Regions from separate parts of the Streptomyces sp. NPDC021562 genome, predicted to be linked through region 2. Evidence: riboswitches for the same ligand, from Rfam matches in the RefSeq annotation. Region 2 holds a riboswitch; the other holds the start of a gene.
The links. A riboswitch is a leader RNA that binds a small molecule or an ion and turns the genes downstream of it on or off. The one in region 2 is predicted to bind glycine.
Positions count from the first base shown of each region.

Region 1: linked by a shared signal. The riboswitch ahead of gcvT (glycine cleavage system aminomethyltransferase GcvT) and the one ahead of gcvP (aminomethyl-transferring glycine dehydrogenase) in region 2 are both predicted to bind glycine.

Region 1 covers NZ_JBFACN010000008.1:286,977-290,549, forward strand. The annotation lists gene AB0G52_RS15390 (AAA family ATPase) at 148-819, opposite strand; glycine riboswitch at 1,009-1,108, shown strand; gene gcvT (glycine cleavage system aminomethyltransferase GcvT) at 1,278-2,405, shown strand; gene gcvH (glycine cleavage system protein GcvH) at 2,504-2,881, shown strand; gene glyA (serine hydroxymethyltransferase) at 2,952-3,573, shown strand, end outside.
Region 2 covers NZ_JBFACN010000021.1:152,590-156,162, reverse strand. The annotation lists gene AB0G52_RS29560 (DNA polymerase IV) at 1-1,182, shown strand, start outside; gene AB0G52_RS29555 (PRC-barrel domain-containing protein) at 1,259-1,639, opposite strand; glycine riboswitch at 1,754-1,848, shown strand; gene gcvP (aminomethyl-transferring glycine dehydrogenase) at 2,023-3,573, shown strand, end outside.

The sequences.
Region 1 (3,573 bases), on a different contig from region 2:
TGGGGCACGCGTGGCGGGTGGCGCGCGCGTCGCGGGTGCGGGCGGGGGTGGGGCTCGCGTCGCGGGTGTGGGTGGGGGGTGACGCGCGGTGGCGGGTGCGGGGGCGTGCCGGGGGTGCTGGGCGGTGCAAGGGTGGTCGGCGCGGGGTCAGGTTGTGAAGGTTATGCGGCGCAGTGCGTCCGCCGCGTCGCGGTCGAGGAGGAGTGCCGCTCCGCAGCCGGGGGGCAGTTCGCCCTTCTCGACGGAGCGGATGAGCCGGGCCGCCGCCCGGCGGTGGCGCAGGAAGGCGTACCGCGAGACACCCCGGCCCCGCTCGCGCTGGCCGTCCAGGGCCGTGCCCGGCGTGACGTCGAGCAGCAGCAGGTGCAGGGTCCCGCCGCGGCGGCGCGCCTCCCGGGCCAGCCAGTCGCGCACCCAGACCTGTGTTCCGCAGTCGTGCACCACCACGCCCTCGCCGGTGCGCAGCGCGCGGCGCAGCGCGGCGTAGTGGGCGAGGCGGACCAGCGGCCGGTAGACCGCGTACGGCAGGACGCGGGCCAGCCGGGCGTCCCAGCGGTCGCGGGTGTCCTGGGAGTCGATCCGGATGCCCTGGACGGTGCGCCGCATCAGCGTGGACTTCCCGCTGCCCGGCAACCCGGTGACGACGACCAGGTCACGGGGGCCGAAGAGCAGGCCGTGCGGGCTGTGGCCGGCGCGGTCGCGCAGGTCGCGGACGACCGGTGCGACGGGGAGATCGCCGCACCGCTCGCGGGCCGGGGCCGTCGCCTGGCCGGGCAGGGCGATGCCCGTCGTCGTCGCGTACGCCGTGGTCCTTGTCACCGTGACCGTCCTCCCTGGGGGTTCAGGAAAGGTTTTCCCCACAAAATGTAAAGAGAAGGTAATGCACGGTGTCTCGCGGTTCCGTTCGCTTCCTGCCACAGGCCCGTCACAAAGGGGCGCGGCCCGTCCGGCCTGCCGCGGCCGCGGGCGGCGTGCAATGATGTCCGCGCCAACTGCATACCGGCCGCTTGAATCCGCGCGGGAGAGTCCCCGGCACCACGGTGCCCGGGGCGCCGAAGGAGCAAGTCCCTCCCTTGAATCTCTCAGGCCCCGTTACCGCGCGGGCGAGGCACATCTGAAAAGCGGGCCGCTGTGTCAGTGGCTCCACCCAAGGTGCAAGCCGTGCCCCCGCGTGGGTCAGGGCGAACCTCTCAGGTTCCGATGACAGATGGGGAGGACAGCGGGGAGGACAGCCCTCGCCTGTCACGCCTTTGGGACCCTTGGGAGAGGACCGACCGATGAGCAGTACCGATTCCGCCGCACCCCGCCGCACCGCGCTCGACGCCCTGCACCGCTCGCTCGGCGCGACCATGACCGACTTCGCCGGCTGGGACATGCCCCTGCGCTACGGCTCCGAGCGCGACGAGCACGTCGCGGTGCGCACCGCGGCCGGCCTCTTCGACCTCTCCCACATGGGCGAGATCACCGTGACCGGGTCCGAGGCGGCCGCCCTGCTCAACCACGCCCTGGTCGGGAACATCGCCTCCGTCGGGCCGGGGCGCGCCCGCTACACCATGATCTGCCGGCCCGACGGCGGCATCCTGGACGACCTGATCGTCTACCGCACGGGCGACACCGAGTACCTGGTGGTCGCCAACGCGTCCAACGCCCAGGTGGTCCTCGACGCGCTGCGGGAGCGTGCCGCCGGCTTCGACGCCGAGGTGCGCGACGACCGGGACGCGTACGCCCTGATCGCCGTCCAGGGACCCGAGTCGCCCGGGATCCTGAAGTCCCTCACCGACGCCGACCTGGACGGCCTCAAGTACTACGCCGGGCTGCCCGGCACCGTCGCCGGGGTCCCGGCGCTGATCGCCCGCACCGGCTACACCGGCGAGGACGGCTTCGAGCTGTTCGTGAAGCCGGAGCACGCGGTGCGGCTGTGGGAGGCCCTGACCGAGGCGGGCAGGCCGGCGGGTCTGGTGCCCTGCGGCCTGTCCTGCCGGGACACCCTGCGGCTCGAAGCGGGCATGCCGCTCTACGGCCATGAGCTCACCGCCTCGCTCACCCCCTTCGACGCCGGGCTCGGCCGGGTGGTCAAGTTCGACAAGGAGGGCGACTTCGTGGGGCGCGAGGCGCTCAGCGAGGCGGCGGCCCGCGCGGAGTCGGACCCGCCGCGCGTGCTCGTCGGCCTGGTCGCCGAGGGCCGCCGGGTGCCGCGCGCCGGTTACCCGGTGGTCGCCGCCGGCAAGGTGATCGGCGAGGTCACCTCCGGCGCCCCCTCCCCCACCCTGGGCAGGCCGATCGCCATGGCGTACGTCGACGCGGCGCACTCGGCGCCCGGCACGGCCGGGGTCGGCGTGGACATCCGGGGCAGCCACGAGCCGTACGAGGTCGTGCCGCTGCCGTTCTACAAGCGCCAGAAGTAGCCACCGCAGGTGACGCCGAGCACATCGTCGCCGCTCGCGCACGCCTTCCGTAGTTCCCCCTTCACCAGCACTCCCCCGCGTACAGGAGAATTCAGGACATGAGCAACCCCCAGCAGCTGCGTTACAGCAAGGAGCACGAGTGGCTGTCGGCCGCCGAGGACGGCGTGGCGAAGGTCGGCATCACGGAGCACGCGGCCAACGCGCTCGGTGACGTCGTCTTCGTCCAGCTCCCGGCGGTCGGCGACACGGTGACCGCGGGCGACACCTGCGGCGAGCTGGAGTCGACCAAGTCGGTGTCCGACCTGTACTCGCCGGTCACGGGCGAGGTCACCGAGGTCAACGAGGACGTCGTGGAGGACCCGTCGCTGGTGAACTCGGCCCCCTTCGAGGGCGGCTGGCTGTTCAAGGTGCGCTTCGCGGACGAGCCGGGCGACCTGCTCTCCGCCGACGAGTACACCGCCTTCACCGCCGGCTGAGGGCCGCCCCGCCCCCGCCCACCGCCGGCCGACGGCCGCAGGAACACCGGCTTAGGAGTCGTAGAAACAGATGTCCGTCCTGAACACGTCCCTGCACGAGCTCGACCCGGAGGTCGCCGCCGCGGTCGACGCCGAGCTGGTGCGTCAGCAGTCCACCCTGGAGATGATCGCCTCGGAGAACTTCGCTCCGCTCGCGGTCATGGAGGCCCAGGGTTCCGTCCTCACCAACAAGTACGCCGAGGGCTACCCGGGCCGCCGCTACTACGGCGGCTGCGAGCACGTCGACGTCACCGAGCAGATCGCCATCGACCGGGTGAAGGAGCTGTTCGGCGCCGAGTACGCCAACGTGCAGCCGCACTCGGGCGCCTCCGCCAACCAGGCGGCCCTGTTCGCGCTGGCCCAGCCCGGGGACACCATCCTCGGTCTGGACCTCGCCCACGGCGGCCACCTGACCCACGGCATGCGCCTGAACTTCTCCGGCAAGCAGTTCGACGTGGTCGCCTACCACGTGGACGACTCCGGTCTGGTCGACATGGCCGAGGTCGAGCGGCTCGCCAAGGAGCACCGGCCGAAGGTGATCATCGCGGGCTGGTCGGCGTACCCGCGCCAGCTGGACTTCGCGGAGTTCCGCCGGATCGCCGACGAGGTCGAGGCGTTCCTGTGGGTCGACATGGCGCACTTCGCGGGCCTGG
Region 2 (3,573 bases):
CTGGCGCCCAACGCCGCGTACCTGGTGCCGCGGTTCACGCTGTACCGGTCGATCAGCGAGCAGGTCATGGCCCTGCTGCACGAGCTGTCGCCGTTGGTGGAGCCGCTCAGCCTGGACGAGGCGTTCGTGGACCTGGAGGCCGGTGGGACGGCCTGGGACGCGGCGTCGGCACAGTTGGCCGGGGAGCGGCTGCGCGCGGACATACGGGCCGCCACGGGGCTCTGCGGGTCCGTCGGGCTCGCCGCGTCCAAGATGCTCGCGAAGATCGCCTCCGAGCAGGCGAAGCCGGACGGGCTGGTGCTGATCGAGCCCGGCACGGAGCGGGCGCTGCTCGGGCCGATGCCGGTGCGCACCCTGCCGGGAGTGGGGCCGGCGACGGGGGACCATCTGCGGCGGGCCGGGATCACCACGGTCGACGAGATCGCCGAGGCCGGTGAGGACGAACTGGTGCGGCTGCTCGGCAAGGCCCATGGGCACGCGCTGTACGCGATGGCGCTCGCCCACGACGAGCGGCCCGTGGTGGCCGAGCGCGAGACCAAGTCGGTGTCGGTCGAGGACACCTACGACGTGGACATCCACGACCGGGTGCGAGTGGGGACCGAGGTGCGGCGGCTGGCGGACCGGTGCGTGCGGCGGCTGCGGGAGGCCGGACTGTCCGGGCGGACGATCGTGCTGAAGGTGCGGCGGTACGACTTCTCGACGCTGACCCGCTCGGAGACGCTCAGGGGGCCGACCGACGACCCGGCGGTCGTGCGGGAGGCCGCCGCACGGCTGCTGGACTCGGTGGACACGACAGGGGGAGTGCGGCTGCTGGGTGTGGGGGTGACCGGGCTGGCCGACTACACCCAGGAGGACCTGTTCGCGCAGGCGGCGGGCGAGGCGGCGGAGGCGGTCCCGGCCGAGGACGACGTCGCGGCGCCGGCGGCGCCGCAGGAGGCGGTCACCGAGCGGCGGTGGCCGGCGGGACACGACGTGCGGCATGCGGAGTACGGGCACGGATGGGTGCAGGGCAGCGGGCTCGGGCGGGTGACGGTGCGGTTCGAGACGCCGGGGGCGGTGGCGGCGGGACGGGTGCGGACCTTCCGGGTCGACGACCCCGAGCTGGAGCCGGCGGATCCGCTGCCGCTGGTGGAGGGAGGACGGGGAGTGCGGCTGCACGGGGCCGGCGGGAGACCGGGGTGAGGGCGGGGCGAGGTCGCCGGGCGGCGCCACGGGGTCGGTTCGGCGCCACCGGGTCGGCGGCGCCCCCGGTCGGACGTCACGCCCCCGCGTCCTCCGTGCCCGCCAGCTTGCCGAAGTCGTGATCCGGGTGCGGGCGCGGCGGGACGGGGGTGTCCAGGCCGTAGTGGTGGTAGAGCTGCAGCTCCTGCTCGGGCGACAGGTGGCGGCCCACGCCGAAGTCCGGGGCGTCCTTGATCAACGCGCGGTCGAAGGGGACGTGCAGGGTGCCCTCGACCAGTTCGCTGGGCTCCAGGGGCACGAAAGCGTCCCGGGAGAACAGGCCGGTGCGTATGGCCGCCCACTCCGGCACGCCCGTCGCGTCGTCGAGGTACACCTCGTCGATCGTGCCGATCTTCGTACCGTTGCGGTCGAACGCCTTGCGGCCGATCAGGTTGCGCGGATCGATGTCCGTCTGCACGGGCCCTCCACTTGCTCGCACCTCATCCGTAAGCACTACAAAAGAGCACATTCAACGCAGCGGCCACTCGAAGACCCGTGCGCCGCCCCCGCTGGTAGGCTGGCAAGCGGCTGCTGACCCCGTGCGGGAGAGTCCTTCGGGCAAACCGGAGGCGCCGAAGGAGCAAATCCTCCCCGGAATCTCTCAGGCCCACGTACCGCACGGACGAGGTCACTCTGGAAAGCAGGGCGGATGTCGACGGTGTCCGCTCTCACCGACGGTGCAAGCCGGAGCCCTCGGGCGTCCGGCGAAGCTCTCAGGTTGAGATGACAGAGGGGGAGGCCGTCGGGGTACCCGTGCCGGGGTGCCCCTCGAAGGTCGCGTCAGACCAGGAGGCCTCCGCAATGACCGCCCACCGCCCCACGCTCTCCGAGCTCGAACAGGGAATTCCCTTCGAGCAGCGTCACATCGGGCCCGACCAGGAGGCGCGGGCCAAGATGCTCGCGCAGGTCGGCTACGGCTCGCTGGACGAGCTGACGGCAGCCGCCGTGCCCGACGTGATCAAGAACGCCGACAGCCTGGAACTGCCCGGCGCCCGCACCGAGGCCGAGGTGCTGGCCGAGCTGCGCTCGCTCGCCGACCGCAACCAGGTGCTCGGCTCGATGATCGGCCTGGGCTACTACGGCACCTTCACCCCGCCCGTGATCCTGCGCAACGTGATGGAGAACCCCGCCTGGTACACGGCCTACACGCCGTACCAGCCGGAGATCTCCCAGGGCCGGCTGGAAGCGCTGCTGAACTTCCAGACCGCGGTCGCCGACCTCACCGGGCTGCCCACCTCCGGCGCCTCGCTGCTCGACGAGGGCACGGCCGCCGCCGAGGCCGTGGCCCTGTCGCTGCGCATGGGCAAGAACAAGAAGGGCGTCTACGTCGTCGACGCGGACGCGCTGCCGCAGACCATCGCCGTGATCCGGACCCGGGCCGAGCCGACGGGCCTGGAGGTCGTGGTCGCCGACCTCGCCGACGGCATCCCGGCGGACCTCGCCGCGCGTGAGATCAACGGCGTGCTCATCCAGTACCCCGGCGCCTCCGGTGCCGTACGCGACATCAAGCCCGTCATCGAGCAGGCGCACGAGCTCGGCGCGCTCGTCACCGTCGCCGCCGACCTGCTCGCGCTGACCCTGCTGACCTCGCCGGGCGAGCTGGGCGCCGACATCGCCGTCGGCACCACCCAGCGGTTCGGCGTGCCGATGGGCTTCGGCGGGCCGCACGCCGGCTACATGGCCGTCCGCGAGAAGTTCGCGCGCAGCCTGCCCGGCCGCCTCGTGGGCGTGTCCGTGGACGCCGACGGGAACAAGGCCTACCGGCTCGCGCTGCAGACCCGTGAGCAGCACATCCGCCGGGAGAAGGCCACCAGCAACATCTGCACCGCCCAGGTGCTGCTCGCCGTGATGGCCGGCATGTACGCGGTCTACCACGGCCCCGAGGGGCTCAGGGCCATCGCCCGGCGCACCCACCGGTACGCCACCGTCCTCGCCGCCGGGCTCACGGCAGGCGGTGTCGAGATCGTGCACGGCGCCTACTTCGACACCCTCACCGCCCGGGTGCCCGGCAAGGCGGCCGAGATCGTCGCCGCTGCCCGCGAGAACGGTGTCAACCTGCGGCTCGTCGACGCCGACCACGTCTCCATGGCCTGCGACGAGACCACGACGCGCGCCCAGCTGGCCGCCGTCTGGACCGCCTTCGGAGTCGAGGGCGACGTCGAGGCGCTCGACGCGGTCGCCCAGGACACGCTGCCCGAGGCACTGCTGCGCACCGACGGCTACCTCACCCATCCCGTCTTCCACGACCACCGTTCCGAGACCGCGATGCTCCGCTACCTGCGCAGGCTCGCCGACCGGGACTACGCGCTGGACCGGGGCATGATCCCGTTGGGCTCCTGCACCATGAAGCTC